DNA from 4 places in the Mesorhizobium sp. L103C105A0 genome. Region 3 is predicted to be linked to each of the others. Evidence: predicted binding sites of a transcription regulator. Region 3 holds the regulator's gene; each other region holds the start of a gene.
The links. The regulator PhoB, encoded in region 3, activates phosphate uptake and scavenging genes when phosphate is short. The targets are predictions, from matches to a motif close to TGTCATNNANCTGTCAT.
Positions count from the first base shown of each region.

Region 1 (6,096 bases), on a different contig from region 3:
TCTCACTTTTCGGTATCGACCAGTCCGCGCACGAACCAGCGTTGCATCAGCACCACGATCAGGATCGGCGGCAGTATGGCCAGCATCGCGGTGACCATGACCAGATGCCATTGGGTATCGGCATCGGCGAAGGAAACCATCTTTCTAAGTGCGATGACGATGGTGTTCATGTCGTTGCTGTTGGTGACGAGCAGCGGCCACAGGTACTGCGTCCAGCCATAGATGAAGAGGATGACGAACAGTGCTGCGATGTTGGTGCGCGACAGCGGCAACAGGATGTCGAAAAAAAAGCGCCATGGCCCGGCGCCGTCGACACGCGCCGCTTCCACCAACTCACCTGGAATGGTCATGAAGAACTGGCGAAACAGAAGCGTGGCGGTGGCCGAGGCGATCAGCGGAATGATCAGGCCGGCATAGGTGTCGATCATGCCGAGATCGACCATCACCTTGTAGGTCGGCAGGATGCGCACCTCGACGGGAAGCATCAGGGTGATGAAGATCAGCCAGAAGAAGACCATCCGAAGCGGAAAACGGAAGAACACGATCGCATAGGCCGAAAGGATCGAGATGAAAATCTTCCCCACCGCGATGCCGAGCGCCATGATCGTGGTGTTGAGCAGCAATCGGCCGACACTGACGCCGCCGATGCGGCCGACACCGCCGAACAGCGCCTCGCTGTAATTGTTCCAGACCTGGTCGCCGGGCAAAAGAGGCAATGGCGGCTTGAGGATGGTCTGCAGCGTCTGCGTGGAGGCAACGAAGGTGTAGTAGATCGGGAGAGCGACGATCAGGATGCCCAGGATGAGCACGGCGTGGGCGATGAGGGCGCGAAGCGGGGACTGACCAATCATCGCTCGCGCTCAACCGTAGTGGACTTTGCGTTCCACATAGCGGAACTGGATGGCCGTGAGTGAGATGACGATGACCATCAGGATGACCGACTGCGCGGCCGAATCGCCGAGGATCAAATTGACGAAACCGTCATTGTAGACCTTGTAGACCAGCGTCTCGGTGGCCTTGCCCGGCCCGCCGCCGGTGACCGCATGGACGATACCGAAAGTGTCGAACAGCGCATAGACCGTGTTGACGACCAGCAGGAAGAAGGTCGTCGGCGCGAGCAGCGGGAAAACGATGGTCCAGAAGCGCTTCGTCTCCCCGGCGCCGTCCATGGCCGCCGCCTCTATCAACGTCTTCGGCACTGCCTGCAGCCCGGCGACGAAGAACAGGAAATTGTAGCTGATCTGCTTCCAGGCAGCCGCAGATACCAGCAGGATCATGGCTTGGTTTCCGTTAAGCAAGGGATCCCAGGCGATGCCGAGACCTCTCAAGGCGTAGGCCAGCGAACCGATCGAGGGATTGAACAGAAACAGCCACAACATGCCGGCAATCGCGGGCGCCACCGCATACGGCCAGATCAGCAGCGTGCGATAGAGGCCTTTGCCTCGCACCACCTTCTCGGCCATGACGGCAAGCAACAGGGCCACACCCATGGCGACGATCGCGGTCGCCAGAGAGAACACCAGCGTAACTTTGATCGAGTTGAGGTAGGCCGGGTCGGCCAGCACCTTGCGAAAATTGGCGAGCCCGACGAACTTGCTCTTCAGCCCGAACGGGTCTTCCCTAAGCATCGACTGGTAGAGCGCCTGCCCCGTCGGCCAGTAGAAAAAGATCAGCGTAATGGCGAGTTGCGGCGCCACCAGCAGGTAAGGCAGGGTCTTGTTGGGAAAGACGACGCGTGGAGACAGTGTGGTTCCCTCGCTGTTCAGGAAGTCGTCCACGCGGGTCCGCGTGGACGAGGTTCGACTGACAAACCGCTTCAGTTTCCGATCGCTTCCTGAATCGCCTTGTTGCCGCGTGCGACCGCATTGTCGAGCGCCTGCTGCGCAGTCTGCTGGCCGGCCAGCATCTTCTCGAACTCCTCATTCTCGATGTCGCGCACCTGCGGCAGGTTGACGAGGCGCACGCCCTTCGAGTTCTCGGTCGGCGCCTTGCCCAGCATCTGCAGGATCGGCGTCTCACGGCCCGGGTTCTTGTCATAGAAGCCGGACTTCTTGGTCGCCTCATAGGCAGCGAGCGTCACCGGCAGATAACCCGACTTCTGGTGCAGATACTCCTGCACTTCGGTCTTGGAGAGATAGGAGAAGAACGCCGCGACGCCCTTGTATTCCTCGTCCGATTTGTTGCCGAACACCCACAGGCTGGCGCCGCCCGGCGTGGTGTTCTGGGGCGCGCCCTTGGCGTCACTATCATAGGGAAGCTGGCCGATGCCGTAGTTCATGCCCGACTTGACGATGTCACCGAGCCCCCCCGACGATTCGGTGAAGATGCCGCATTCTCCGGCAAGAAAGATCTGCTTGGCTTCGGATGTACGGCCGCCATATTTGAAGGTGCCGTCCTTGGCCAGATCGGCGAGCGCCTGGAAATGATTGACGAAGATCGGCGCATTGATCTTGAGCTCGACGTCGGTTCCGGCAAGTCCGTTCTGGTTGGTGCCATAGGAAACGTCGTTCCAGGCCGCGAAGGCCTCAAGGTGGATCCAGGTCAACCAGGTCGAGGTATAGCCACAGGAAGCGGCGCCGCTCGCCTTGATCTTCTTGGCGGCTTCCCACACCTCGTTCCAGGTCTTTGGCGGGTTGTTCACATCAAGCCCGGCCTTCTGGAAAATATCCTTGTTGTAGTAGAGGATGGGCGACGAGGAATTATAGGGGAAGGACAGCATGGTCCCGTCCGGCTTCGAATAGTAACCGACGATGCCGGGCAAATACTGGCTCTTGTCGAAGGTCACGCCGGCGCTGGTTAGCACATCGGCCACCGGTTTGATCGCACCTTCGGCTGCCATCATGACGCCGGTACCCACGTCGAACACCTGGATGATGTCGGGCGCTTGCCCCGCACGATAGGCAGCGATGCCGGCATTCAGCGTTTCGGGATAGGTGCCCTTGAAAACAGGGAGAATTTCATAGTCGCTCTGGCTGGCATTGAAATCCTTGGCGATCTTGTCGACCACCTCGGCATTCGCGCCGGTCATGGCATGCCACCAACTGATCTGGGTGGCGGCGAAGGCGGAGGTGGTGGAAAGCAGGGTCAAGGTGGCGGCAACACCGGCCGCAAAGCCGAACAACTTCATGTTTCATCTCCCGTTTGTCATTGGCGAAAGGGGCACTCCCGCAAAGGCAATATGTGTCGCTGATGACAATCGGACAACGGATTTGTTGCTGTTTCGTGAATTTCATACCCGGCTAACTTCGCGCCCCCTCGCTCTGCAACGAGGACAGAGAGAAATTCCAAGCCGGCTCAGCGATACATGGGCGCGGTGGGCCTGCGACGATCGCCGACCGCCGGCGATGCATGAAGGGCCCCCGTGACAGCGCCACGCACCTGTACCATGCGGCCGCCATACCGGCGCTCGGCCAGATCGAGATCGGTAGAGCGGCATCGCGCCAAGCGCTGCTGTGACCCTGTCTGGAATGAGACAGGATCGCCGCAAGGTACAACCCGAAAAACCCGCTGTAGTTGTAGTTCGCATAACCGATTCTTCGTCAAGCGCGACATACTAATCAAGTGGACGGCTTGATTGCTGTGGGAGAGCAGGTGGGGCGAGATGCTGACGGTCTATAATTGTATCGTGCATGAGCACGATCTGAGACTGGTCGCACTGGCAGCGCTCATTTGCGGTATTTCTTCCTTCTCGGCGGTCAACCTGCTTCGCCATGTCGACCGCTCGAGCGAGCGCAACCGCTATACCTGGCTGATGATAGCAGCCACTTCCACCGGCTTCGGCATCTGGGCGACGCATTTCATCGCAATGCTTGCCTTTTCTCCCGGAATCCCCAACGCCTACAATGCGGAAATGTCGGCGCTTTCGCTCGCCGGTTCCGTCGCCCTGACCGCCGCGGGCATGTGGATCGCCACCTTGCGCCGGGGCATCGACTACCCTCTGGTCGGCGGCGCGGTCCTCGGCGCTGGTATCGCCGCCATGCACTATATCGGCATGGCCGCCTTCGAGGTCGAAGGGCGCATCGTCTGGAACCCGCTGCTGGTCGGCGTCTCGGTGCTGACAGGCGTCACCCTCGCCGCGCTGGCGCTGCTGGTCGTGTTGCGACGGCCGTCCATGCAGGCCACAATCGCCGCCGCCATCCTGTTGACGCTGGCGATCTGCAGCCTGCACTTCATCGCCATGGGCGCGGTGTCGATCTTCCCGGACTCCTCCATCCAGATATCGCAGTTCACGGTTGAACCGGTGTCGCAGGCCTTCGCCGCCGCTGCAGTCAGCATGGCTATCCTGGTGCTTTCAGCCGCAGCATTGTGGATCGACCTGCGTTTCCGGCGTCACAAGCTCGAGGCAGAGCGCATGCACGGCCTCGCCAACGCCGCCGTCGAGGGGCTGATCGTCTGCGACGGCGCCCGCATCGTCAGCGCCAATGACAGCATCGCCGCGCTAACCGGCATGGCGCCGGAAGTGCTGAACGCGATGCTGCTTGGCGATCTCTTCGGCGAACGCACCGCGGCCGGCATGTCCGACTGCAGCGGACAGGCACAGGAAGCGGAGCTCAGAGCCCATGACGGCGCCACCATCCCCGTCGAACTTATCGCCAGGAGCATCGACTATTGCGGCAAGCGGCACAGCGTGGTCGCCGTGCGCGACATCCGCGAACGCCGGAAGGCCGAGCAGGAGATACTGCGCCTCGCCCATTTCGACCCGCTGACCGGGCTCCCCAACCGCCGCAGTTTCTCCGGCCGGCTCGAGGCCGAAATTGCCGCAATGGACCGCGGCGGCAAGGGCGGGCATCTTGCGCTGCTGCTGCTAGACCTCGACCGCTTCAAGGAAGTGAACGACCTGTTCGGGCACGGCGCCGGCGATGCCATGCTGCAGAAGGTGGCGCTATGCGCCTCCGCCGTGCTCCGCCACGGACAGATGCTGGCGCGTCTCGGCGGCGACGAGTTCGCCATCATCGCTCCGAACCTTCCCGATCCGCAGGCGGCCGGCCGCATCGCCGAGGCGGTGCTGGCGGCCATGCGCGAGGAAAACCGGCTGTCGGTCGGTGGCGGGCTGGTGTCGGCCAGCATCGGCATTGCACTTTATCCGCTCGACGCCGATGAGCCGACACTCCTGGTCAGCCACGCCGACACCGCGCTCTACCGCGCCAAGGCCGAGGGCAAGGACACCTACCGTTACTTCGAGGCCTCGATGGGCGCCGAGGCGCGAGACCGGCGCGTGATGGAGCACGAACTGCGCCAGGCCATGGCGCGCGATGAGTTTCGCCTCGTCTACCAGCCACAAAAGGAGATCAGCAGCGGGCGGATGGTCGGGTTCGAAGCGCTGATCCGCTGGCGCCATCCGCAGCGCGGCGACGTGTCGCCGGCGACCTTCATCCCGGTGGCCGAAGACAGCGGCGTCATCATCCAGATCGGCGAATGGGTGCTGGCGACGGCCTGCGCCGAGGCTGCGCGCTGGAAGAACCCTCTCACCGTCGCGGTCAATGTCTCGGCGGTGCAGCTCCACAATCCGAATTTCAGCCGCAAGGTGCATGAAGTCCTGCTCGGCTCCGGCCTGACGCCCGGCAGGCTCGAACTCGAGATCACCGAAACGGCGCTGGTCAAGGACATGCCGCGCGCGCTGGCGACCTTGCGCCAGGTGAAGGCGCTTGGCGTGCGTGTGGCGATGGACGATTTCGGAACCGGCTACTCCTCGCTGTCCAATCTCCGCGCCTTCCCCTTCGACAAGATCAAGATCGACGGCTCATTCATCAAATCAGTCGACAGCAACGGCCAGGTGGCAGCCATCGTGCGCGCCGTTCTGGGGCTTGGCCGCGGTCTCGGCCTGCCGGTTTTGGCCGAGGGCGTCGAGACGCTGGGCGAGCTGAAATTCCTCGACGCCGAGGCCTGCGAGATCGGCCAGGGCTACTATCTAGGCCGGCCGAGCCCGATCGAGGCGTTCAGCGAACTGACCGGCGTCGCGGCGCCGGCGGCACAAGAGGACGCCAGCGTCAAACAACGCGGCGGCAGCATCTTGATGCTGCCGCCGGCGGCGGCCCTGCGCTCATCCTAAGGGGCGAGTGCGGCCTCGACCAGGCGCTTGGCATCCGGTCCCGACCA
Region 1 covers NZ_AYXF01000001.1:71,224-77,319, forward strand. The annotation lists gene ugpE (sn-glycerol-3-phosphate ABC transporter permease UgpE) at 3-851, opposite strand; gene ugpA (sn-glycerol-3-phosphate ABC transporter permease UgpA) at 861-1,745, opposite strand; gene ugpB (sn-glycerol-3-phosphate ABC transporter substrate-binding protein UgpB) at 1,817-3,127, opposite strand; gene X727_RS163895 (EAL domain-containing protein) at 3,602-6,049, shown strand; gene X727_RS163890 (TlpA disulfide reductase family protein) at 6,046-6,096, opposite strand, start outside.
Region 1: ugpB (sn-glycerol-3-phosphate ABC transporter substrate-binding protein UgpB) is a predicted target of PhoB. The motif match lies at 3,190-3,206, and genes of this name have one in related genera.

Region 2 (6,096 bases), on a different contig from region 3:
TGCGGCATGTTTTGTGTGAGCGGGACCGTCGCGTCAACCGCCACGATGTCGCGCCCGGCAATGCCGGCAGGCGACTTTGCAGAGGCGCAAAAAGCTAGGCTTTGCCGGTGACGTAGCGCACGACGCGCGACATCTCCCTGACCGTCGTGTCGAGATAGCGGCCCTGATTGTAGAGGCCGTCCCAGATCAGGAAAAAGGCGATGGCGGTGATGACGATGACGTAACGCATGGCTGAAACTAACGTATGTGGCTGTTCGTAACCACAGCGATTTCACCGGCGGTCGCTCGCCCTCACGGATTCTGGCCCCAGGCACGCCACCTGGGCCAGTGCCGGGCACGGCTTGCCTCTTGAAGTTCCCGTCGATGCGGTGGAAGATTGTGGCCAAAATTCACGCAGGCTACGGCGTTCGCGCCTGACGAATGAAAGTGGAGGATGTGGAGGCCGGCAGATCTTGCGCCGCCCCCGCGGAAGTCCAGGGGGGTGTGAGATGGCTGTCAGGGAATACAAAGGCATCGGCGACGCCATCAGGCTGGACGAACTCAATTTCGCCGAGATGGTCAAGGGCCTGCCGGCCAAGGCGCGCATGGTGCTGTCGGCGGCGATGAAATTGCCGCGCGGTTCGCTGAAGGTGAGGATGCCGGATGGCCGGGCGGTTCTTGTCGGCGGCAACGGACCCGGCCCGGATGCCGAACTGGTGTTGAAGAACTGGCGCCTGCCCGGCCGTGCCTTTTCCGGCGGCACCATCGGCGTTGCCGAATCCTACATGGACGGCGACTGGGAAAGCCCTGATGTAACCAGCTTCCTGGAACTGTTCGTCGTCAACTCGGCCGTTGGCGAACGCATTGCCGGCGGCGCCAGCTGGCTCATCAACACGGTCCAGCGCATCCGCCACTGGTTCAACGAAAACACCCGCACAGGCTCGAAGCGCAACATCTCGGCGCATTACGATCTCGGCAACGCCTTCTACAAGCAATGGCTCGATCCCAGCATGACCTATTCGTCGGCGCTCTATGCGACCGGCGCCAACGACCTGGAAAGCGCTCAGGCCGCCAAATACCGCGCGCTGGCCAAGGATACGGGCATCGGCAAGAAGGACCATGTGCTCGAGATCGGCTGCGGCTGGGGCGGTTTTGCCGAATTTGCCGCGCGCGAGATCGGCTGCCGCGTCACCGGCCTGACCATCAGCCGCGAACAGCACGATTTCGCCAAGGCGCGCATCCAGAAGGCGGGACTGTCTGACAAGGTCGACATCAAGCTGCAGGATTACCGAGACGAAACGGGCACTTACGACCGCATCGCCTCGATCGAGATGTTCGAGGCGGTCGGCGAAAAATATTGGCCGGTATTTTTCGGCAAGATGAAGGCATGCCTGAGGCCCGGCGGCACCGCCGGCCTGCAGATCATCACCATCAACGAGGCCGCTTACGACACCTATCGGGCGCGGCCGGATTTCATCCAGCGCTATGTCTTCCCAGGCGGCATGCTGCCGACGCCGTCGATCCTGAAGACGCTGGGCAGCGACCATGGCCTTGCCCATCTGCGCGAGCGCGTCTTTCCGGACGACTATGCCCGCACGCTTGCCGAATGGCGCAACCGCTTCTGGGCGTCGTGGGAAAAGATCGTCCCGCTCGGCTTCGACGACCGCTTCAAGAAGCTTTGGGAATTTTATCTCCACTATTGCGAAGCCGGCTTCAGGGCCAGCTACATCGACGTGCGCCAGGTGGTCTACAAGGCCTGATCCGAAGCGTGATTGAGCGGGCGTATGCCCGCTCGTTTCCCTGTTACCTGCGCGTTTGCCTCAAAGCAGGATGCGATACTTCGCAAACCCGGATTCGCCCTCGCCGGCCGGCTCGATCTTGAGCGATTTCACCCCAAATATGAAATCCTTCGCTTTGGGGCCGGTCTCGAACACGACGCTGGTGCCGGGCAGCGGCGTGAACGACCAATTGTCGTCGGCCGAGGGGTTGATCGTGCCTTCGCTGACGACGTAGCGCACGATCACGTCGCGGTTGGTGTCCGGCGCCTCGTAGATGATCTTCGAGGCATTGATGTCGGGGAAATTGCCGCCACCGCCGGCGCGGTAATTGTTGGTGGCGACGACGAATTTCGCTGCCGGATCAATCGGCTTGCCGTCGAAGCTGAGGCCGACGATGCGGTTCGAGCCGGCATTGGCGACGCCACCCTTGGCATCGTATTTCGGCAGCTGCGACAGGTCTATTCCGTAGCTGACGCCATCGATCACATCGAAATTGTAGGACGGGAATTCGGTGTCGATGAGCGCCTGGTCGGCTTTGCCCGGCTCGATCTTCCTGAAAATGCCGGCCGACATTTCCAGCCATTCCTTCACTTGCGCGCCGGTGATTTCGACGGCACGAACCGTGTTCGGATAGAGATAGAGGTCGGCGACGTTCTTGATGGCGATGTCGCCCACCGGCACGTCGGTATAGTAGTCGGCGCCGTTGCGCCCGCCGGCCTTGAAGGGCGCCGCCGCCGACAGCAGCGGCACGTCCTTCCACTGCGTGCTTTTTAATATGTCCTTGAGGTACCAGCTCTGCGCCTGGTTGACGATCTGCACCGACGGATCGTCGGCGACCAGCGCGAAATAGGAATAGAGCGGCGCCGAGGTCTTGCCGACCGGTCGGCGGACATAGGCAAGTGTCGCCTCATGGTCCGCCTTCAGCGCATCGACGACGCGCTGGTCGTCCGCCACCGTCGGCTTGTTTGCCTTGTCGACGCGCTGGTAGATCGGCCTTGCCTCCGATGTGGCCGAGGCTACGCGCCATTTCGATCCGTCCCGTTCCAGAAGCAGATCGATCAGTCCCATATGCGAGCCCCAGAAACCGCCCATCACGGCGGGCTTGCCCTGCAGCGTGCCTTTCTCGGTGTCGACGCCTTCGAGCGCCTGAAAATCCTTCTTGCCGGGGAAGACGAGATGCTGATGGCCGGTGAACACCGCATCGATGCCTTCGACGCCGGCGACGAAGAAGGAGGCGTTCTCCATGCCGTCGCCCTGCTTGATATCGATGCCGGAATGCGAGAGCGCGATGACGATGTCGGCGCCCTCCTCCTTGATCTGCGGCACCCATGCCCTGGCCGCCTCGACGATGTCGCGCGTCCTGACATTGCCTTCCAGGTTCTTCAGGTCCCAGACCATGATCTGCGGCGGCACAAAGCCGATGATGCCGATCTTGATCGGCTGCTCGGCGCCCGACCCGTCCTTGATCTTCTTGTCGAGGATGACATAGGGCCTGAGGTAGAGCTTGTCGTCGCGCGGTTTGGCGGCAAGCTCGGTGCCGCGGATCAGATTGGCGCAGACGAAGGGGAAATTGGCTCCGGCCAGCACCTTGTCGAGGAACGACAGGCCGTAATTGAACTCGTGATTGCCGAGCGTCGAGCATTCATAGCCCAGCAGGTTCATGCCCTTCATGATCGGATGCAGATCGCCTTCCTTGAGGCCCTTCTCATAGGCGATGTAATCGCCCATCGGATTGCCCTGCAAAAGATCGCCATTGTCGATCAGCATCGCATTGGTGGCTTCCTTGCGCACCGCCGCGATCAGTGAGGCCGTCCGTGACAGGCCCATCGTGTCGTTGGCTTTGTCGGCGTAGTAGTCGTAAGGCAGCACATTCACATGAATGTCGGTGGTCTCCATGATCCTCAGATGCGCCTGATTGGCCTGCGCGCGGGCGGAAAACGGATGCAGCATGATCAGCGCCCCGCTGGCGGCCGTACCGGCAAGAAAACTACGGCGGGAGACGGGGTAATTGAGATGCGGCATTGGTTTTCCTTCCCAGCGACGTGACAAGATCCCAGCCCCGGGCGGAAGCTTCGCGCCGAAAACCGGCCATGTCCATCGGGAAGTCAGTCGATCAGCAAAAGGTGACGGCTGGATGAATATCCTTGGCCGCGGTTGAGAACCTCAGCCCTTGTCATCGTCGCCCTGGGTGATCAGCCGCGCGCTGCGCTGGCCGGTGAAATAGATCCATAGCCAGCTAAGCGACACCGAGAGCCGGTTGCGGAAACCGATCAGGAAGTAGATATGCGCCACGCCCCACAGCCACCAGGCAAGCCATCCCGTGAGCTTGATCGAGCCGAAATCGATCGCGGCTGCCCACTTGCCGATCGTCGCCAGGTCGCCGGCATGTTTGTAGCGGAAAGGCCGCGGCGCGCCATCGCCGGCCAGCCGCGCCCTGATCGTCGCGGCGACATGCTTGCCCTCCTGCTTGGCCGAGGGCGCCACGCCGGGCACCGGTTTGCCGTCCGGCCGCAAGACATGCGCGGTGTCGCCGATGACGAAGATTTCAGGACTGTTCGGCACGGTCAGATCGGGCTCGACCATTACCCTGCCCGCCCGGTCCACCGGCGCGCCCAGCCACTCTCCCGCGGGTGAAGCCGCCACGCCGGCGGCCCACAGGATGGTTCGCGCCGGCAGATGCGTATCGCCAAAGACGACGCCTTCGGCATCGAGGCGCGTGACGGCGCGGCCAAGCTCGACCGTGACGCCCCGCCGCTCCAGCGCCTTGCGCGCATAGTCGGACAGCTTTGGCGCGAAATTGGCTAGGATCCTGTCTCCGGCCTCGACCAGCACCACACGCGCCTCACGCGTGTCGATGTTGCGGAATTCGCCGCGCAGCGTTTCATGCGCGAGTTCGACAATGGTGCCGGCAAGCTCCACGCCGGTCGGGCCGCCGCCGACGATGACCAGTGTCAGCAGTGCCTGGCGCTTGGCCGGATCGGTCTCGCGCTCGGCCTGCTCGAAGGCGAGCAGGATGCGCCGCCGAATGGTGGTTGCGTCTTCAAGCGTCTTCAGCCCGGGCGCGAAAGGCTCCCATTCGTCGTGGCCGAAATAAGCATGACGCGCGCCGGTGGCGAGCACCAGCGTGTCGTAGGGAACAGAACTGCCGTCCTCAAGCAGCACGCGTTTGCCTGGACGGTCGACGCCGGTGACGTTGCCGAGCAGCGTCGTCACGTCCTCGCGCTTGCGCAGCAGATGACGGATCGGCCAGGCAACTTCCGAGGTCGCCAGCGAGGTGGTCGCCACCTGGTAGAGCAGCGGCTGGAAAAGGTGATGGTTGCGCTTGTCGATCATGGTGATGCGCACGGGTGCGCCGGCCAGCGCCCGCGTGAGTTCGAGACCGCCGAACCCTGCGCCGACGACAACGACATGATGGCTGGTTTCACTCATCGCATTCACCCCTGTTTGTCTCCCTCTATCTAGCGATTTTTGTGCACCGCAACAATGTCGCGGCGAGCTAGATTGCCGCTTAAGGCTGCCCAGGACTCGTCGCCGGATGTCGCGAATGCCTATGTCGGCAAGCATGGACGGGTATAGCCTTGCAGGCTGGAACCACGGGAGTGAAGCATGGCCAACGACGATGACAAAGATGGCAAAGGGCGGGGGCAATATTCTTCGCCGCCTTGCTTCATGCACGAACTCGATCCGGAATTTCGCGCGCCATTGACCGACTGGACCGATGTGCGCCGTTGGCGCAAGGCCGAGCGCGAGCGTCTGATCGCGGCACGGTTGGCGGTTTCCGCCGATGCGCGGGTGGCGATGTCGCGGGCTATCGCCGAAGGGCTCGACGCGGCAATCGGCGACATTGCCGGCCGCATGGTCAGCCTCTATTGGCCGTTTCGCGGCGAGCCGGACCTGCGGCCGTGGATGGCGTCGATCAACGAACGCGGCGGCCGCACGGCGCTGCCCATCGTGATCGAGAAAGGCCAGCCGCTGATCTTCCGCGCTTATGTGCCCGGCGACCGGCTGGAAAAAGGCATCTGGAACATCCCGATCCCGGCCGAAGGCGAGCCGGTGCTGCCCGACATCGTCATCTCGCCGATCGTCGGCATCGACCCGCGAAACTACCGCCTGGGCTATGGCGGTGGCTTCTTCGACCGCACGCTGGCTGCCATGCCGTTCAAGCCATTGGTCATCGGCGTCGGCTACGAACTGCAGCGCATAGCCACCATCTACCCGCAGCCGCACGACATCCCGATGGACCGGCTGGTGACCGAGGCTGCTCAGGGCTAGGCCAGTTCCGGCTTCATGCCCATGGCGGTCCGGTCGACGATCTCGCGCAAGGCGAACGATGAGTTGA
Region 2 covers NZ_AYXF01000017.1:52,171-58,266, forward strand. The annotation lists gene X727_RS1000000169675 (hypothetical protein) at 95-229, opposite strand; gene X727_RS137605 (cyclopropane-fatty-acyl-phospholipid synthase family protein) at 489-1,739, shown strand; gene X727_RS137600 (bifunctional 2',3'-cyclic-nucleotide 2'-phosphodiesterase/3'-nucleotidase) at 1,800-3,779, opposite strand; gene X727_RS137595 (NAD(P)/FAD-dependent oxidoreductase) at 3,921-5,186, opposite strand; gene X727_RS137590 (5-formyltetrahydrofolate cyclo-ligase) at 5,364-6,029, shown strand; gene X727_RS137585 (Lrp/AsnC family transcriptional regulator) at 6,026-6,096, opposite strand, start outside.
Region 2: X727_RS137600 (bifunctional 2',3'-cyclic-nucleotide 2'-phosphodiesterase/3'-nucleotidase) is a predicted target of PhoB. The motif match lies at 3,881-3,897, and genes of this name have one in related genera.

Region 3 (6,096 bases):
TGGACGCATCGTCGACGGCGCGAATGCCACCGAACGCGATCGAGATGTTGCGCATGTCGATCAGTGGCGTACCGGTGGGAGCAGTTTTTTCCATAATCGTTCCTCCCTAGACGCGCTGGCGGTAGACGGTGTCGAGCCAGACGGCGATGACCAGGACAGCGCCAACGACAATGCTCTGCAGCGGCGAGTCGATGCCGAGCAGCACCATGCCGGATTGCAGCGACTGCATCAGTAGCGCGCCGAGCATGGCGCCCATCACCGTTCCGGCGCCGCCCGCGAGCGACGTGCCGCCGATGACAGCGGCCGCGATCACCAAAAGCTCGTCCAGCGTGCCCAGCGCATTGGTTGACGCATTGAGACGGGCCGACGAGATCGCCGCGCTGATTGCAGCCAGCACACCCATGATCATGAACACCTTCATGGTCACCCAGCGCGTGTTGATGCCGGCGAGTTCCGCTGCCTCCGGATTGCCCCCGATGGCGAAGACATAGCGGCCGAAACGCGTGCGCTTGGTGATGAACGTCATGATGATGCCGACAATCACCGCCATCAGCACCGGTATGGCGATGCCATGCGCGATGAACAGCCCGCCTTCGGGAACGGTGATGCCGTTCTGCTGTGCGTACAGGCGCACGATGCCGATCGGCCATGGATAGGAATTGGCGATCCACACGGCGCCGAGGATGGCCGCGCAAGCGACCACGCCAAGCAAGGTCTCGGCCCAGACGGGGCGCAGTGGAAAGCTGAAGCGCTTGCGCTGTGAGCGACCGTTGAGCAGCGCGAAGGCGACCGCCGCGCAGGCGACGATGCCGACGATCCAGCTGGCAGCGGCGCCAATCGAGCCGCGTGGTCCGCCGCCCATCAGCTGGAAGGTGGCGTCGAGTGGCGCGACCGTGCGCCCGCTGGTGATGAGCCATGCCATGCCACGCCAGACCAGCAGGCCACCAAGCGTCACGATGAAGGCCGGAACCTGCATATAGGCGATGATGAAGCCCTGGAACGCGCCGATCAGCAGACCAAGCACCACGCCGGCGGCAAGCGCGACGACCCAGAGCCAGGGGTTTCCAAGCTGGAAGCCGATGACGCGAATCAGGAATTCGGCCTGTGCCACGCCCATGATCATGCCGATCACGCCTTCGACGGAGCCCACCGAAAGGTCGATGTTGCGCATGACGATGACCAGTACCATGCCGGTCGCCATGATCGCGACCGAGGACGTCTGCACCGACAGGTTCCAAAGATTGCGCGGCGTCAGGAAAAGCCCACCCGACAGCATATGTATGCCGACCCAGATGACCAGCAGCGCGCCGACCATGCCGAGCATGCGCGTGTCGAGCTCGGTCGCTTTCAGGAACCGGGCGACCGCGCCGAGTTCAGACGCTCGTGCCGTATCGGCCTGCGGATTTGAGGTCGTGTCGGTCATGATGTCCTCCAGCGGCTTGCCGTCTGGCGCGGATGCCGGACCACAGCCTAGAAGTTTGCCGCCGATGGCGGAAACACACAATTCTCGTAGAGAAAACGCCGCGGCTTGACAGCCGCGGCGCCTCATTTCTTCAAGTCGTCGAGATCAGTTGCAAGCCGCGACGCTGCCGGCGGCGACGCCCGTGCAGACTTCGTCCTTCTTGATCCAGCCGGCGTCGATGACGACGTTGAGGTTGTCCTTGGTGATCGCGACGGGGGTCAGGAACAGCGACTTGACGGTGTTGCCGCCAGGCGTGGTGAAGTCCTTGGCGCCGGCAATGTCGCCCGTCTTCTTGCCATCGGCAAGCTGCGAGGCGATCTCGGCGGCGTTCTTGCCGAGTTCGCGCGCGTCCTTCCACACCGACACCGTCTGCGTGCCGAGCGCGATGCGGTTCAGAGCGGCATGGTCGCCGTCCTGGCCCGAGACCGGAACCGTTCCGGCAAGGCCCTGCGCCGTCAGCGCGGCGACAACGCCGCCGGCGGTGCCGTCATTGGCCGCAACCACGGCATCGACCTTGTTGTCATTGGCGGTCAGGAACTGTTCCATGTTCTTTTGCGCGTTGGCCGGCAGCCAGCCATCGGTATAGGCCTCGCCGACATTCTTGATCTTGCCCGAGTCGATGGCTTCCTTGAGCACTTCCATCGAGCCCGAGAACAGGAAATCGGCATTCGGATCCGAGCCAGAGCCCTTGATGAAGACATAGTTGCCTTCGGGCTTCGCCTTGAACACTTCGCGGGCCTGCATGCGGCCGACTTCCTTGTTGTCGAAGGTCAGGTAGAAGACGTCCTTGTTCTCGATCAGGCGGTCATAGCCGACGACCGGAATGCCTTCGTCCAGCGCCTTCTGCACCGCCGGGCCGATGGCCGAGGCGTCCTGCGCCAGGATGATCAGCGAGTTGGCGCCCTGCGAGATCAGGCTTTCGACGTCGGTCAGCTGCTTGCCGGGATTGGACTGCGCGTCGGCGGAAATGTACTTGTCGCCGGCAGCCTCTATCGCCGTTTTCATCGCCGCCTCGTCGGTCTTCCAGCGCTCTTCCTGGAAGTTCGACCACGACACGCCGATGACCTTGTCCTTCGCCTGCGCGACCGACATCAGCGCCAGCGACATGGCGACACCCGCCAGCATGGCGGCTGCAAATCTGTTCATCATAATCCTCCCTGCGCCGCGTGCGGCGCGACAAAACTGGCCCGAGGGCCGGCACACAGAGGCGCTATTTTTTCGAGCCTCGAAAAAATACTGGTTCAATGATAACGCGCTGTCAACATCGATTCTGATGGATTCTGATGGCCGTGCCGAATTTTTTCGAGGTCCGCAATAAACAATGACAGGGCTGCCGGCGTCTGCCAATATTTGGCTGGTGCCGTCGAACGCCGTCACTATCATGAGGCGCGAGGAGGCCGGGAGGAAACAAATGTCGGTTGGAATCCGCCACGACGATCTGCGCCGTCGCAACCGTGCGATGGTGATTTCAGCCGTGCGCCGGGCCGGCCAGCCGTCGCGGACCGAGATTGCGGCGACCACCGGCCTCAGCCACTCGACCATATCGGCAATCTCGTCTGATCTGATTCAAGAAGGCATCCTGATTGAAGGCAAACCTGGCGAGACCGGCGCACTGAAACGCGGCCGGCCGCAGGTGGGCCTTGGTCTCAACCCGGAAGCGGCGGCGGTGATGACCGTCGTGCTGTCGCTCAATTTCCTGTCCGTCACCGTCATCGACTATGCCGGCCACGTCGTCGCCGAGGAACAGCGCCGGCTGGACACGCTGACCAAGCCGCGCGACGAGCTGATTGGCGAATGCGTAGCAATCGTCCGGCGGCGGCTTGAGGATCCCGACCTCGATGTCCAGAGCATCGCCCGCATTGCCATGGGCATCCAGGGCATCACCGATTCGCAGGCGCGCGCCATGCTGTGGTCGCCGATCACGCCACTGACCGACATTGCCTTCGCCGACATGTTGGAAGCGGAATTCGGCATTCCTGCCACCATGGAGAACGATTGCAACATGATGGCGGTGGCGCTGCAATGGCGCCAGCCCGAGCGCTACCGCGACAATTTTATCGCCATCCTCTTATCGCACGGCATCGGCATGGGCCTGGTGCTGAAAGGCGAACTGTTCACCGGCACCCATTCCTCGGGCGGCGAGTTCGGCCACATGATCCACCGTCCGGGCGGCGCGCTCTGCCGCTGCGGGCGGCGCGGCTGCGTGGAAGCCTATGCCGGAAACTACGCCATCTGGCGCAGCGCCAAAATGATGGGCGAGGATGCCGAGCCGGTCGATATCGGCGACGCTGATATGCGCGCACTCGCCGCGCGCGCCCGCGAAACCGACGGCCCGGAGCGCGAAGCCTATCGCAGGGCCGGCGAGGCGCTCGGCTTCGGCCTCGGCAGCCTGTTTGCGCTGATCGATCCGGCACCCGTCGCCATGGTAGGCGTCAGCGCCGCCGCCTTCGACCTGATCGAACCGGCATTGCGCGAAGCGATCGCCCAGACCGCCGGCGGCCAGCACTCGAAATCGATCTCCTTCGACACCGAGCCCAACGAGCTGCCGCTGATCCGCGAAGGCTGTGCCATGCGCGCGCTCGGCTTCGTCGATCAGGAGATTTTCGCGCCGGGCATTCAGGCCAAATCCGGCAAGCATGTCGCCTGAATGGCCGGCAACGGCGCGACGCGCAGCATCCTAATCTTCCCTGATCGCGTAGCCGGCGCCGCGAATGGTACGGATGACATCCGGCATGCGGCCGTTGTTGACCGCTTTGCGTAAGCGCCCGACATGGACGTCGACGGTTCGCTCGTCTATATAGATCGTCTCGCCCCAGACATTGTCGAGCAGTTGGCTGCGCGAGAACACGCGGCCGGGATGGCGCATCATGAATTCGAGCAGCCGGAACTCGGTCGGTCCGAGCCTGATCTCGCTCTTCTTGCGGTAGACCCGGTGCGATTCTCGATCGAGCACGATGTCGCCGACCTTGAGCACGCTCGACAGCACTTCCGGCTTGGCCCGGCGCAGCAGCGCCTTCACGCGCGCCATGAACTCCGGCGTCGAGAATGGCTTGACCAGATAGTCGTCGGCACCGGTGGACAGGCCGCGCACGCGATCGCTTTCCTCACCGCGCGCGGTCAGCATGATGATCGGCAGCCGCTCGGTTTCGGGCCGCACTCTAAGCCGCCGGCAGAGCTCGATGCCGGAAACAGCGGGCACCATCCAGTCGAGCACCAGGAGATCGGGCACGTTTTCCTGCAGGCGGATCTCGGCTTCGTCGCCGCGTGTCACCACCTCGACCTGATAGCCTTCGGATTCGAGGTTGTAGCGGAGGAGCACGCCCAGCGGCTCCTCGTCCTCCACGACCATGATGCGTGGCGCGATCATAGGCAGTTCACCCTCATCAGGCCGGCGTGGCCATCGCCGTCTCGTCCTGCTTCGGACGATTGGCGGGCAATTGCTGGCCGGTCAGCACATAATACGCATTTTCGGCGATGTTGGTGACATGATCGCCGATGCGCTCAAGATTCTTGGCGCAGAACAAGAGATGCGTGCAGGCGGTGATGTTGCGAGGGTCTTCCATCATGTAGGTCAAGAGCTCACGAAACACGGACGTGTATTTGACGTCGATGCGCTCGTCGTCATTCCTGAGTTTTGCAAGCGCTGCCGCATCGGTGGCGGCATATTCCTCGACGACGCCTTGCACCTGGATCAGCACCAGTTGCGCCATGGCATCGATGGAGTGCGAGAGGTCGCGCGGCGTGACGCTCAAGCCCACGGTGCCGACGCGTTTGGCGATGTTCTTGGCGAGGTCGCCGATGCGCTCGAGGTCGCCCGCCATGCGGATCGAGCCGACCACGGCGCGCAGATCGTTGGCCATCGGCTGGCGCTTGGCGATCAGCGTGATGGCGCGGTCGTCCAGTTCGCGCTGGCGCGCATCCATGATGGCGTCGTCGGAAACGACACGCTGTGCCAGCGCATTGTCCGAATTGAGCAGCGCCCTGGTCGAGCCGCTGACCATCGAGCCTGCCAGATCGCCCATGTCGCGGATCAGCTTGCTGATCTGCCCGAGCTCTTCATCGAAGGAGGCGACGGTATGTTCACCCATGATCTTGGTCCTCGTGCCTGAAAATTCACCCGCCGGACGGCTCAGCCGAAGCGGCCGGTAATGTAGTCCTGGGTGCGCTTGTCGTCGGGGTTGGTGAACATCTTGTCGGTGGCGCCCTCCTCGACGAGATAGCCGAGATGGAACATCGCCGTGCGCTGCGAGACGCGCGCCGCCTGCTGCATCGAGTGGGTGACGATGACGATCGTGTAGTTCTGGCGCAGTTCGTCGATCAGCTCCTCGACACGGGCGGTGGCGATCGGATCGAGCGCCGAGCAGGGCTCGTCCATCAGGATCACCTCCGGCGACACGGCGATGGCGCGCGCGATGCACAGGCGCTGCTGCTGGCCGCCGGACAGGCCGGTGCCGGGCTCCTGCAGGCGGTCCTTGACCTCGTTCCAGATCGCAGCCTTCTTCAGGCTCTGCTCGACGATCTGGTCCATGTCGGACTTGCGCTTGGCCAGCCCATGGATGCGCGGGCCGTAGGCGACGTTCTCGTAGATCGACTTCGGGAACGGGTTGGGTTTCTGGAACACCATGCCGACGCGG
Region 3 covers NZ_AYXF01000011.1:95,135-101,230, reverse strand. The annotation lists gene X727_RS140440 (ATP-binding cassette domain-containing protein) at 1-94, opposite strand, end outside; gene X727_RS140445 (sugar ABC transporter permease) at 107-1,423, opposite strand; gene xylF (D-xylose ABC transporter substrate-binding protein) at 1,568-2,608, opposite strand; gene X727_RS140455 (ROK family protein) at 2,874-4,109, shown strand; gene phoB (phosphate regulon transcriptional regulator PhoB) at 4,140-4,829, opposite strand; gene phoU (phosphate signaling complex protein PhoU) at 4,846-5,550, opposite strand; gene pstB (phosphate ABC transporter ATP-binding protein PstB) at 5,592-6,096, opposite strand, start outside.

Region 4 (6,096 bases), on a different contig from region 3:
CCTCACGGAAGCGCGGCAGGCTGTCTGTCAGCTTCTTGCCACGCAGACGTCCGGTGAAGCCGCTGACGATCGAAGCGCCGAACAGATGCGCATTGTCGATGACGGTTTCCCAGGCCGCGAGCACGCCGCGATCGACCTCGCCATCCTCCAGCGGATTGCCGAACACGCCGATCGACGACACGGCGACATCGGCATCGCCGATCGCCTCGCCAATCTCACCGGCGAGCCGCGCCAAATCCTTGCCGCCCAGCGTCTGCCAGAAGAAGGGCTGGATGCTCTCGAAGCCGAGCGGCAGAATCTCTTTGATGTAGGCGGCCGGGTCTTCGAGATTGGCCCGCACCATGGTGCCGATCCGGATGTCGAGAAGCGGGTTTGGCATCATGATGCTTCCTGTGTGATTGCGACGCGCCGTCCGGTCTCGGCGCTTTCGATGGCGCCAAAAACCATGGCCAGGCTTTTGATGTTGTCGCTGCCACGCGTTTCCGGCTCGCTGCCGGTCTCGATGGCGTGGATGAAATCCTTGATGATGCCGAGATGACCGCCGACGCGGTCGGCGGAATCGAGCGGCGGTACTGTGATGGGCTGGGTCAGGTCGAACAGGCCGTCGCGGACCGACAACACAACCTCGGCCTTCAGTCCGTCCTCGCCGTCCCAGACCAGGCTGCCGTGCTCGGCGACGATGCGCCACGTGCTCTCCCAGCTGGTGCGGAAGCCCGCCGCGCACCAAGAGCCTGCATAGGTGAACACCTTGCCGCCGCCGAGATCGAAGATAGCGCTGGCCGACGATCCCTGCCGGTACCAGGAATTCGCCGGCTCCCATTCCTGGCAAAAGACGCCGGCGGGATCGCCGCCGACCATGTAGCGGGCGGCGTCGAAAGTATGGATCGCCATGTCGAGCAAGAGCACATGCGCCATCTCCTCGCGGAAGCCGCCGAAATGCGGCGCGACGAAGAAATCGGCATGGATGCTGGTTGGCTTGCCGATGGCGCCGGAGTCGAGAAAGCGCCTGATGCGCCGGACATTGGCGACGTAGCGGCGGTTCTGCACGACCGCATGGATACGCCCCGCGTTACGTGCCGCATCGACGATGGCGCGGGCATTTTCCGGAGTATCGGCCAGCGGCTTTTCCGTCAGCAGATGGCAATTATGGGCAAAGGCGGCAAAGGCGACGTCGCGCCGGGCGGCGGGAACCACGACATCGAACACCGCGTCCGGCCTGGTCTGGTCGAGCACCGCATCCAAGCTGGTGCCGATGACGGCGCCGTCAAGCCCGTATTCGCGCGCCCTCGCCTTCGCCCGTTCGGCGTCGAGATCGACCAAGCCGACAATGGCCAGCCCGTCGATCTGCCTCGCGGCATCGAGCCAGGCCTTGCTCATCGCACCACAGCCGACGAGGACGGCATTCATCATCCAGCATTCCTCCCGTCCGGTCCTCCAGACCGAATGTCACGGCATTTCCGGCATCACCGTAAACGTTTCTCCGTAAACGTTTACGAGAACACACCCGATGGCGTAGAATGTCAATCGGCTGCCAGCGAAAATCATCCCGAAGCCTTGGCCTGGGCGGCAGCCGGTGCTAGCCAAGACAGGGGGAGAACTGTCCTTGGCGTCCAGCATCCATGACCTTGCGCGTCACCTGAACATTTCGATCGGCACCGTGTCGCGGGCGCTGAACGGCCGCGCCGACGTCAATGCCGACACCCGCCAGCGCGTGCTCGCCGCCGCCAAGCAATTGAACTATTCGCCCAACCAGTCCGGCCGCAGTCTGCGGCAAGGCACCACCCATTCGATCGCCTTCATGCTGCAGCCGCATCCGGGCGACCAGCAATATGGCGAACCGTTCTTCATCCCGTTCCTGATCGGTCTGCAGGGCCGACTTGCCGAGGATGACCTGGATCTGATGGTCGTCATGGGCGAGCCCGGCCAATATCAGCAGGAGAGGCTGCGCCGCGTGGTTGAGACGCGCCGGGCCGACGCGGTCGTGTTGGCCAATACACGGCGGGAAGACGATCGAATCGACTATCTCAGCAAGGCCGGCTTTCCCTTCGCCACGCTTGGCCGAAGTCAATCCGGCGACGACACCTATCCTTCGCTCGATATAGATTTCGAGAGGGCGGGTGATGAAGCCGTCGACCGGCTGGTCGCGCGCGGCCACCGCCGCATTGCCGCCATCCGCCCTTCGCTTGATCTGAACTTCGGCTACCTGTTCCTCGACGGCTACCGCAAGGCGCTGAAGCGGCATGGTATCGAAGTCGACCCCGGCCTGATCGCCGACGGCTTCATCAACGAGGCCGGAGGCTACCAGGTGACGCCGCGCGTGATGCTCTCCAAGGACCGGCCCACAGCCATCATCTTCAACAATGACGCAATGGCGCTCGGCGGCTGCAAGGCACTGGCCGAGATGGGCATCAGGCCCGGCCACGACATCGCGGTGATCGTCATCGTCGACACGCCGCTCTGCCGCTATTTTTCACCGGCGCTGACCGCCTTCCGTCCGTCGCTGGAGCCGATGGGCCGGCGACTGGCCGAAATGCTGCTGGCCTCGCTTCCCGCCTTTGCCGGCCCGGAAGGTCCGCGCATCATCCGCGAAGTCTGGCCGCTGGAGCTGATCGCCCGCGACAGCGATTGATAGTGCGTCTCTCCCTTCTCCCACAAGGGAGAAGGAAGAGGCCCGCTCTGTCACGCAAGTATCATGTTCGCGTCCTAGACCGCTTTGCGAGAGGGCGACATCGTCGATGCGATGCGGTGGCCCCTTTGCGCCGCTCAAGGCTTGTCACAAAGAGGATCTCCATGAAAAATCTGCACCGAACCGTGTCGCTCGGCGCCGTGCTGGCGCTGTTTACCGCCCTGACCCCTGCCCTTGCCGGCAGCACCGCCACCGTTGGCGGCTTCGTCAACAAGGGCCTGGTCGGCGTCGGCCGCATTCCGGCCGATCAGAAGGACAAGTTCGGCGAGACCTTCGGCTCCGGCTCCGGCATGTCCATCGACGCCGCAAGCTGGACCCGTGGCGCGGACGGCTACAAGGGCTCGCTCTGGTTGCTGCCCGACCGCGGCTACAATGTCGTCGGCACCACCGACTACCGGCCGCGCCTCAACACTATTCGCATCGAGTTCACGCCGGTAGCACTAGGCGCCACGCCCACCTCCGGCCAGGAACAGACAGGCGTCAAGGCGACGCTTGCCGATTCCCTGCTCCTCACCGACGACAAGGGCGCTGACGCCACCGGCCTCGATCCGCTCAACGGCGTGCGCGCGGCCAATGGCGACCTGCCGATCCTGCCCGAGGCCAATGGCAAGCTGGCGCTCGACAATGAGGCGATCGCGCGGCTGCCCGACGGCACCATGTTCATCTCTGACGAATACGGCCCCAACATCTACCGCTTCTCGGCCGACGGCCATCTGTTGTCGGCAACGCAGCCGCCCGCCGCTTTGGTGCCGATGCGCAAGGGCGCGCCGAACTTCGCCTCCGACAATCCGGGCCCCGGTGCAGCCGAACCCGATCCGAAGGATCCCGAAACCGGCCGCCAGAACAATCAAGGCCTCGAAGGCATGGCGCTGACGCCGGACGGCAAGTCGCTGATCACTGTGCTGCAGTCGGCGCCCCGCCAGGATGGCGGCGATTCGCCCGCGACGCGCCAGAACACCCGCGCGCTGGTCTACGACGCCTCCGACCCGGCCCATCTCAAGCTGGTGCATGAATATGCCGTGCCGCTGCCGGTGTTCAAGGACGCCAAGGACAAGACCAAGGTCGCCGCGCAGAGCGAAATCGTGGCGCTGTCTGACAAGACCTTCCTGATGCTGGCGCGCGACAGCGGAAACGGCCAGGGGGTGAAGGGCGATACTTCGCTGCTGCGCCAGATTTTCGTCGTCGACGTCTCTGGCGCCACCGACATTGCCGGCGGCGCCTTCGATGCCGCCGACAAGCCGCTGGCGCCCAAGGGCGTGCTCGACCCCTCGGTGACCCCGGCCAAGCTGACGCCGTTCATTGACATCAACGACAACAAGGAACTCGGCCGTTTCGGCCTGCATGACGGCAAGCCGAACGACAAGAACAATCTCTCGGAGAAGTGGGAAGCAATGTCTGTGGTCAGCCTGCTCGATCCGGCGCTGCCCGACGACTATTTCCTGTTCGTCGGCAACGATAACGACTTTCTCACCCAAGACGGTTTTCAGGTCGGCGCGCCCTACAAGGCCGACGACGGCGCCGATGTCGACACCATGTTCCTGGTCTATCAGGTCACGCTTCCGGGCCTCGCCAAGAAGTAGCCGTTTACGGAAAGGCGGACGCGCCCGGCGCGTCCGCCTCTAAACGTTTGTCGGCGATCAGCGATGCCGTGAAGGCACCTATTTCAAAATCTCCGCATCCCTTGGCACGCCGGCATCGATCGGCTCGGCGGTCCGGCTCGACACGGCCATGATCTTGCCTGCGGCCGACAGGTTCGGGCGCACATAGACCTGGGCTACGCCGTTGACCCGGCTGTAGAGGTCGATAATGTCCTGGTTCATGAAGCGCACGCAGCCCGACGACGCGTTCTTGCCGATGGAATCCCATTCCGGCGTGCCGTGCAGCCGGTACATCGTGTCCTTGCCGTCGCGGAACAGATAGAGCGCACGCGCGCCGAGCGGGCTCTGCGGTCCCGGCGGCATGCCGTCCTTATATTTCGCCAGTTCCGGCCGGCGCTGGATCATTTCGGGCGGCGGCGTCCACACCGGCCATTTCTTGCGCGCCTGGATCACGGCGCTGCCGGTCCAGCCAAACCCGGCCTTGCCGAGGCTGACGCCATAGCGCATTGCCTTGCCGCCGTCGCGCACCAGATAGAGAAAATGCTCGGATGTATCGACGACGATCGTGCCGGGTTTTTCGCCGGTCGGATCGTCCACGATCTGGCGCACGAACTTCGGATCGAGCTTGGCCACGGGGATTGCCGGCAATGAAAAGCCCTCATCGACGCGCGCCGAATACATGGTGGCGGCATCGCCCAGAGCCGGTTCGGGCGCCGGAGCGGGCGTTGGCGGCACCACGACGTCGGTCGTGGTGCAGGCTGAAAGCGCCATGGAAGCGGCACCCAAAGCGGATATTCCAAGAAACGCGCGCCGGTTCAGGCGCTCGGAAAAAAGCGGATTGTCGGACATGATCCCCCCAGCCTATTCATCATATCCAACAGGATATGCGACCCCACGCGGCGACGACCCATATCCCATTCCGAATGTTTTGAGAACTGATTAGCTTGAAGCCGCCAGGTGGCATGTTCCAATGCCGCATCGACCTTGTCCGTCAAATCGGCGATCATTGCCGGGCGGACTTTGAGATGAACCTTCGCCGAACAGCCCATGGACGAAAAAATACCACCGCGCCGGCGCACCGGCGACCTGACCAGCGGCCCGATTCCGCGCACGCTGCTTTTGTTCGCTCTGCCGGTGCTCGGCTCCAATGTGCTGCAGTCGCTCAACGGTTCGATCAACGCTGTCTGGGTCGGCCGCTTCCTCGGTGAATCGGCGCTGACCGCCACCTCCAACGCCAATCTGGTTCTGTTCCTGATTCTTGGCACCGTATTCGGCATCGGCATGGCCGCCACCATCCTGGTGGCGCAATCGGTCGGCGCCCGCGACCTGCCCGAGGCGCGGCGCATCGTCGGCACCAGCGCCAGCTTCTTCTTCCTCGTCTCGGCTATCTTCGCCGTCTGCGGCTGGATCTGGGTCGACGCCATCCTCAACACACTGGGCACCCCGCCCGATGCGCTGCCGCTGGCGCGCTCCTATCTGCGTATCATCTTCGTCGCCGTGCCGATGATGAACCTTCTGTCCTTCGTCATGACGGTGCTGCGCGGTGCGGGTGATTCGCGCACGCCATTCTTCTTCATGGCGCTCGCGGTCGTGCTCGACATCATCCTCAATCCGCTGCTCATTCGCGGCATCGGCCCCTTCCCCGAACTCGGCATCGCCGGCTCCGCCACCTCGACGCTGATCGGCCAGACGGTGAGCGTGATCGCCATCCTCGTCGTGCTTTATGCCAAAAAGCATCCGTTGCGGCTCGCCGGCGCGAACCTCGCTCTGCTGCGGCCGGATCCGGCGCTGCTCAGGATCGTCGTCTTCAAG
Region 4 covers NZ_AYXF01000002.1:609,441-615,536, forward strand. The annotation lists gene X727_RS156825 (sugar phosphate isomerase/epimerase) at 1-382, opposite strand, end outside; gene X727_RS156820 (Gfo/Idh/MocA family oxidoreductase) at 379-1,410, opposite strand; gene X727_RS156815 (LacI family DNA-binding transcriptional regulator) at 1,604-2,629, shown strand; gene X727_RS156810 (esterase-like activity of phytase family protein) at 2,791-4,266, shown strand; gene X727_RS156805 (L,D-transpeptidase) at 4,345-5,133, opposite strand; gene X727_RS156800 (MATE family efflux transporter) at 5,332-6,096, shown strand, end outside.
Region 4: X727_RS156810 (esterase-like activity of phytase family protein) is a predicted target of PhoB. The motif match lies at 2,678-2,694, and genes of this name have one in related genera.